Regions from separate parts of the Metabacillus sp. KH_069 genome, predicted to be linked through region 2. Evidence: predicted binding sites of a transcription regulator. Region 2 holds the regulator's gene; each other region holds the start of a gene.
The links. Region 2 encodes CtsR, which represses protease genes until heat stress. Its sites were predicted from a motif close to ATGGTCAATAAAGGTCAAACA; they were not measured.

Region 1: a site for CtsR is predicted at 806-826, ahead of clpP (ATP-dependent Clp endopeptidase proteolytic subunit ClpP). Genes of this name have one in related genera too.
Region 3: a site for CtsR is predicted at 827-847, ahead of AC3ISE_RS07730 (ATP-dependent Clp protease ATP-binding subunit). Genes of this name have one in related genera too.

The regions. Positions count from the first base shown of each region.
Region 1 covers NZ_CM174460.1:3,982,302-3,984,573, forward strand. Annotated here, with positions in the region: tRNA gene AC3ISE_RS20095 (tRNA-Arg) at 381-456, opposite strand; gene clpP (ATP-dependent Clp endopeptidase proteolytic subunit ClpP) at 880-1,479, shown strand; gene AC3ISE_RS20105 (HPr family phosphocarrier protein) at 1,580-1,837, opposite strand; gene whiA (DNA-binding protein WhiA) at 1,863-2,272, opposite strand, start outside.
Region 2 covers NZ_CM174460.1:111,989-114,260, reverse strand. Annotated here, with positions in the region: gene mcsB (protein-arginine kinase McsB) at 1-245, opposite strand, end outside; gene mcsA (protein-arginine kinase activator protein McsA) at 247-792, opposite strand; gene AC3ISE_RS00595 (CtsR family transcriptional regulator) at 809-1,270, opposite strand; rRNA gene rrf (5S ribosomal RNA) at 1,722-1,837, opposite strand; rRNA gene AC3ISE_RS00585 (23S ribosomal RNA) at 1,930-2,272, opposite strand, start outside.
Region 3 covers NZ_CM174460.1:1,569,836-1,572,107, forward strand. Annotated here, with positions in the region: gene AC3ISE_RS07730 (ATP-dependent Clp protease ATP-binding subunit) at 1-730, opposite strand, end outside; gene AC3ISE_RS07735 (YkvI family membrane protein) at 1,647-2,272, shown strand, end outside.

The DNA of each region.
Region 1 (2,272 bases), 560 kb from region 2:
CACTTCTTGTCCAGTGCGGCTTACTGGACTCTTACATATTATTTCTAATTCCATTCAAACATGCCCCGCCAGGTTAATCTGGCGGGGCTTTTTTTCTTAACATTAATAAAAAAGGCTGTTTTCGCATAGAGTGTTGTTTTCGATTGTAAATGTTGTCCGTTCCTTTCCGCTCCAGGAACTTGCTTTCCGCGGGGAGCGTGGAAGCCTCCTCGGCATGCCTGCGGGGTCTCCCATTTCGCTCTAATTCCCGCAGGAGTCAAGTTCCTTCCGCTGCAATCCACTTATGGTTTTAAATATCTAGTCTAACAGCAACAAAGTTTACGAATAGAGCTATAAAATAAGAAGGAGCTGGTCAAAAAACCAGCTCCTTCTTTAAGTGACGCGCTCGAGAGGATTCGAACCTCCGACAGACGTGGTACCGGAAACCACCGCTCTATCCGACTGAGCTACGAGCGCATATAAATGTTTATTAGTCAGTAGCGCTATTATACGATAAAACCAGCACATGTATCAAGCGGTATTTTTGGACCTGAGTAAATTCCTGAAGAAAATCAAAGATATAGCTTACTTATCCTTAAAAGTCGGCAGGCAGCTGAACGAAAATATAAAGGGTTTTTTGAAGAGCCTGCCGAATACATACTTACAAAAGTTTCGGGAGAACTCTGAATAATGAACCTTGCTAAAGAAGGCCTGCAAGCCGCGCTCCTCCCGTTTGAAAAAAAGAAAAATTGGGTAACATGGTTACAGTCAGCTTCTTAGACATATACATATTAAGTGCAAGAAAAAGCATCAAAGAACAGCGTTTCGTTTGACCTTTATTGACCATAGTTGTATGATGAGAGTACATAAAATTTACCTTTATTAAAAGGAGGAAATACGATGAATTTAATCCCTACAGTTATTGAACAAACGAACCGCGGTGAACGTGCATACGACATTTACTCACGTCTTTTAAAAGACCGCATTATCATGCTTGGAAGCGGAATTGACGATAACGTGGCAAACTCAATTGTATCACAGCTTTTATTCTTGGAAGCTGAAGATCCAGAGAAAGACATCTCTATCTACATTAACAGCCCTGGCGGTTCAATTACAGCCGGTATGGCGATTTACGATACAATGCAGTTCATTAAACCGCAAGTATCAACAATCTGCATCGGTATGGCCGCTTCTATGGGAGCATTCCTCCTTGCAGCAGGCGCTAAAGGCAAACGCTATGCTCTCCCAAACAGTGAAGTCATGATTCATCAGCCGCTTGGCGGAGCTCAAGGTCAGGCAACTGAAATTGAGATCGCTGCAAAACGCATCTTGTTCTTGCGTGATAAGCTGAATCAAATTCTTGCTGACCGCACTGGCCAGCCAATCGAAGTAATCGCACGCGATACAGACCGCGACAACTTCATGACGGCAGAACGTGCCCTTGAGTACGGCTTGATTGATAAAGTGATGAACCGCAATACATTGCCTGATAAAAAATAAGCAGATACAGCAGAACGGCCTAGGGTCGTTCTGTTTTTTATGTAGTGAAGCTGATTTCCTCTACGCTAATTATGCAAAAAAAACGGCCAATGGCCGTTTTTTATGCTTCTTGCTTTACGTATTGAGATAGAACTTCTAAAGCTTCTGACTCGTCATGGCCTTCTGCGATAAGAGTAACTACTGAGCCCGTGCTGATTGCAAGGCTCATTAAACCCATGATGCTCTTCGCGTTCACCTTTTTCCCGTCTTTCTCTAAAAAGATGTCTGATGAATAACGATTAGCCTCTTGTACAAATAGTGCTGCTGGACGGGCTTGTAAGCCTGTCTTCAAACGAACTTCGACCTGTTTCTCAACCATGTGGATCCCCTCTTCTTTCCCCTTGTTATTTGATCGTTACCGGCTGGCCATTTCTTAGTTGTTCTGCAATTTCGTCAAGCTTTCTCAGGCGGTGATTGATGCCTGACTTGCTGATTTTGCCGCTTGAAACCATTTCACCCAATTCTTTAAGCGTTACATCCTGATACTCTACCCGAAGACGTGCAATTTCGCTTAATTTGTCGGGCAGTGCTTCAAGACCCATTTTTTCATCGATGAATTTAATGTTCTCGACTTGGCGTATGGCTGCTCCAATTGTTTTGTTTAAGTTAGCGGTTTCACAATTGACGAGACGGTTGACGGAGTTTCTCATATCGCGGACAATCCGTACATCTTCAAAGCGGAGAAGCGCCTGGTGTCCCCCGATGATGCTGAGAAAATCAGATATTTTTTCTGCTTCCTTCAAATAGGTAATGT
Region 2 (2,272 bases):
GGCTGCAGATCATCCATCCTGAGCATTTCAAGCTTGCCGATCTCATTTACGCTTTTATCCGTAAATGTTTCTTCAAAAAGGTCTAAAATCTCCAGTGATTCTTCATTGGAGGCAATCGTTGGAAACTTGTATTTCTCAATATTTCTTGCAAGCCTGACCCTGCTGCTGAGAACAATGTCAGAATCAGGTCCTTCCTTGCTCATCCAGGCGCTCATTGCCTGATTGATAAATTGCTGAAGTGACATATCAGGATTCTCCTCCTCTGGAACTTTTTAATTTCAGTTCAAGCGAACGGATTTCATCTCGAGTCTCAGCAGCTTTTTCAAATTCTTCTTGCTGTATCAAATCTTTAAGATTCTGTTTTAATAAATCTATTCGTTTGCGGATGTGAATGCTACCGCCAATTCGTTCCGGAATTTTTCCCGCATGAACAGTGTTGCCGCTATGGACCCTTCTTAAAATAGGATTAATCTGATCATGAAAAGTCAGGTAGCACTCAGAACAGCCAAAACGGCCGACTTTTGTAAACTGCTGATAGGTCATCTGACATCTGCTGCACTGCAAAACTTCATTTTTCTTAAAAACATCCTGCTTTGTTTTTGAAATGGAAGGTTCCATATTTAACAATCCGGCCAATAAGTTATTAATTGAAAAACCAGTACTGTTATCTATAAACATCGAACTGTTATCCTGAGCACATTGTTCACAAATATGAATCTCTGTCTTTTCGCCGTTTACTACTTTTGTAAAATGAAAAGTTGCCGGCCTTTCATTGCATTCCTGGCAAATCAAGTCTGTTCACCTGCTTTCATCGGTATTTCAAGGAAGTCAGCATAGCTTTTATCATCCTTGCCCTTAACTCGTCTCTATGCGGCAAATCAATATATAAGACGGAACGGTCAATTACACTCATCATAATCTTCGCCTCGCGTCTAGAAATCACTTCTTCATTAACCAGCCTTAAAATAAGATCTTCAGCAGAGGTTTGCGAAATCCGTCTATCAATAATTCCCAATATCTGATCAATTAGATGGGCAGCGTCATTCGATTTCACCTTAATGATTCGAATATAGCCTCCTCCGCCTCTCTTACTTTCTACTATATACCCTCTTTCAATAGTAAAACGCGTATTAATCACATAATTTATTTGTGAGGGCACACATTGAAACTTATCTGCAATCTCGCTTCTTTTGATCTCAACGATTTCTTTGCCGCTCGTTGTGAGCACCTGCTTCAAATACTGTTCAATGACATCCGAGATATTCCGCACTCCGCCTCCCCCTAACTTGACTTTGACTATATTTGACTTTAACACTAATATAAAACGAACTTCACTTTTTTTCAACTTATAACCACTCATTTATCTATTTCCATTATTAACGGCACTGAAACGTTTTTAAACAGGAATAACCATTTTATTTACGCGATGCTAAAAGGTTTTTAGAATAAGAAGTTAAAAATTAGGAGGTTTAGTTATATATACGTTTTAAAAACATGATTCATGAAAGAGAATATCTTTTTAGCTATAAAAGCTGAAGTTGCCAAGGACAGGCAGAGAATGGCTATTTTCGATGTTATTCAGGTTGGGGATGTGAATAGGATTTGTCTTCCTCACATTGGTTTGATGCTCGTATAGTCGAAGGTGATTCTTGTGTGCAGCTCCCTAAAATAAGCGCTCCATACAAAAAAGAACAGCATCTCTGCTGTTCTCCTTTATGCGTGCCTGGCAACGTCCTACTCTCACAGGGGGAAACCCCCAACTACCATCGGCGCTAAAGAGCTTAACTTCCGTGTTCGGCATGGGAACGGGTGTGACCTCTTTGCCATCATCACCAGACAATATGCAATTGATTAGAAAGAATGTTATTCTTTCAAAACTAAATAACGTATGATAACAAGATTCACTTAAATGTTACACTTTATTAGACTGTGGTTAAGTCCTCGAACGATTAGTATCTGTCAGCTCCACACGTCACCGCGCTTCCACCTCAGACCTATCAACCTGATCATCTTTCAGGGTTCTTACTCACTTACGTGATGGGAAATCTCATCTTGAGGGGGGCTTCATGCTTAGATGCTTTCAGCACTTATCCCTTCCGCACATAGCTACCCAGCGATGCCTTTGGCAAGACAACTGGTACACCAGCGGTGCGTCCATCCCGGTCCTCTCGTACTAAGGACAGCTCCTCTCAAATTTCCTGCGCCCACGACGGATAGGGACCGAACTGTCTCACGACGTTCTGAACCCAGCTCGCGTACCGCTTTAATGGGC
Region 3 (2,272 bases), 1.5 Mb from region 2:
GCTGGAATCTGCGTTCAAGCGCTGCATCTTTCTCAATTTGGCGGTACTCTTTTAGCGTCGTCGCCCCGACAACCTGCAGCTCGCCGCGTGCAAGGGCAGGTTTTAAAATATTGCCGGCATCCATTGACCCTTCAGCTGAACCTGCGCCAACGAGAAGATGAATTTCATCGATAAATAGGATAATGTTTTTCTTTTGCTGAAGCTCAGTAATCAATTGCTTCATTCTTTCTTCGAATTGACCGCGTATGCCTGTGTTTGCAACAAGCGAAGCCACATCAAGCAAGTAAACTTCCTTGTTTTTCAGCTTGGCAGGCACATCGCCTTCTGCAATCTTAAGGGCGAAGCCCTCAACTACAGCTGTTTTACCGACACCTGGTTCACCGATTAGAACGGGGTTATTTTTGTTTCTTCTGTTCAGAATTTCAATTAATCGTTCGACCTCTGCATCTCTGCCGATAACAGGATCAATGACTCCGGCTTTTGCCGCCTGCGTTAAGTTGCGGCCAAGCTGGTCAAGCAGACCGCCGCTGCCTTGTTTTTGGATTTGACCTTCCGCATTTCCTTGCTGCAACGGCTGTGATGGAGGCACTGGACCAAATCCTCCGCTTGGAACAGAGCTTCTATAACGTGCATAACAATCAGAGCAAATCATTACTTGGTGACGCTCCTGATTAATTTGAAGAGTTAAATGAACAGATGCTTTCTTAGCTTGACAATGTTGACATAGCATAGTGAAAACCTCCTGATAGATAATTTGACTTTGACTATCTTTGACTAATTAAGTTGTTAAAAAATCACCTCATTGGATGATCTTGATTCATATTATAGTTTGACCTTATTTGACTTTCAAGTATTTTGCTTAAAAATTTTCAAGTTACCTATTCACCAGGTGTTAATCTGATTTGCTTCAACGCTAAGATCAGGGCTGAAAAGTTCAAAACCGCATAGGCAGCACATTATCTGGGCTCCGACACTGGATAAGTGCACCATAACCAAGATTGCCGCACTAAATGTGGGCTTCGTCACGAAGGAAGTGCTTCAAAAGCGCGAATGCAGCACTTACTATAGCCTCCGTCACGAAGTAAGTGCTTTAAAACCATATATGCAGCACTTACTGTAGGCTTTAACACGATGTAAGTGCTTCAAAACCATATATGCAGCACTTACTATAAGCTCCAACACGAGGTAAGTGCTTTAAAACCATATATGCAGCACTTACTATAGGCACCAACACGAGGTAAGTGCTCTAAAACCGTATATGCAACACTTACTATAAGCTCCAACACGAGGTAAGTGTTTCAAACCGCAAATGCAGCACTTACTATAAGCTCCAACACGAGGTAAGTGCTTTAAAACCATATATGCAGCACTTACTATAGGCACCAACACGAGGTAAGTGCTCTAAAACCGTATATGCAACACTTACTATAAGCTCCAACACGAGGTAAGTGCTTTAAAACCGCGAATGCAGCACTTACTATAGGCTCCAACACGAGGTAAGTGCATCAAAATCGCATATGCGGCAATTATTGATGGCTTCTGCAAACCCGACTGAACCGCATTCAGGTTGTACTTCTTTCTTAACACCTTGTCTCATATACATGGTAAGAGTTCAGCTAACGCATTCATCGTAACGGGGGTAGAAGATGAAGAATCGATGGTTTCAGGTTGTTCAAATCGCAGCTGTATATGTCGGAACGGTTGTCGGGGCTGGCTTTGCAACTGGACGGGAGATTGTAGAATTTTTTACGCAGTATGGCCTGTTTGGCATACTCGGTATTTTAATATGCGGGTATTTTTTTATGCATCTTGGTGCAAAGATGATGATCATTTCAAAGCGGATCGGGGCAAAATCGTACCAGGATTTTAATCTGTTTCTATTTGGAAAGTCGTTTGGATTTATTATTAATCTCTTTATGCTGATTGTTTTATTCGGTGTAACATCCGTTATGCTGTCTGGTGCCGGGGCAATTTTTGAGGAGCAGCTCGAATATTCAAGGCAGTTTGGTGTGATTCTGACCATAGTGCTGACGATGATCGCCATGTCATTCGGCTCCAAAGGCCTGTTTAGCGTTAATATTATTGTCGTGCCGCTTTTAATTCTCTTCAGTGTGCTTGTGGCGGCATCATCTTTTGATGCCCATTCGTTTTCATCTGTTCAGCTGCACCATGCTCCATCATTTAAATGGATCATTTCAGCGATTTCCTATGCGGCTTTTAATCTTGCGATGGCAGAGGCCGTATTGGTTCCCCTTGCTCAGGAGATTGAAGA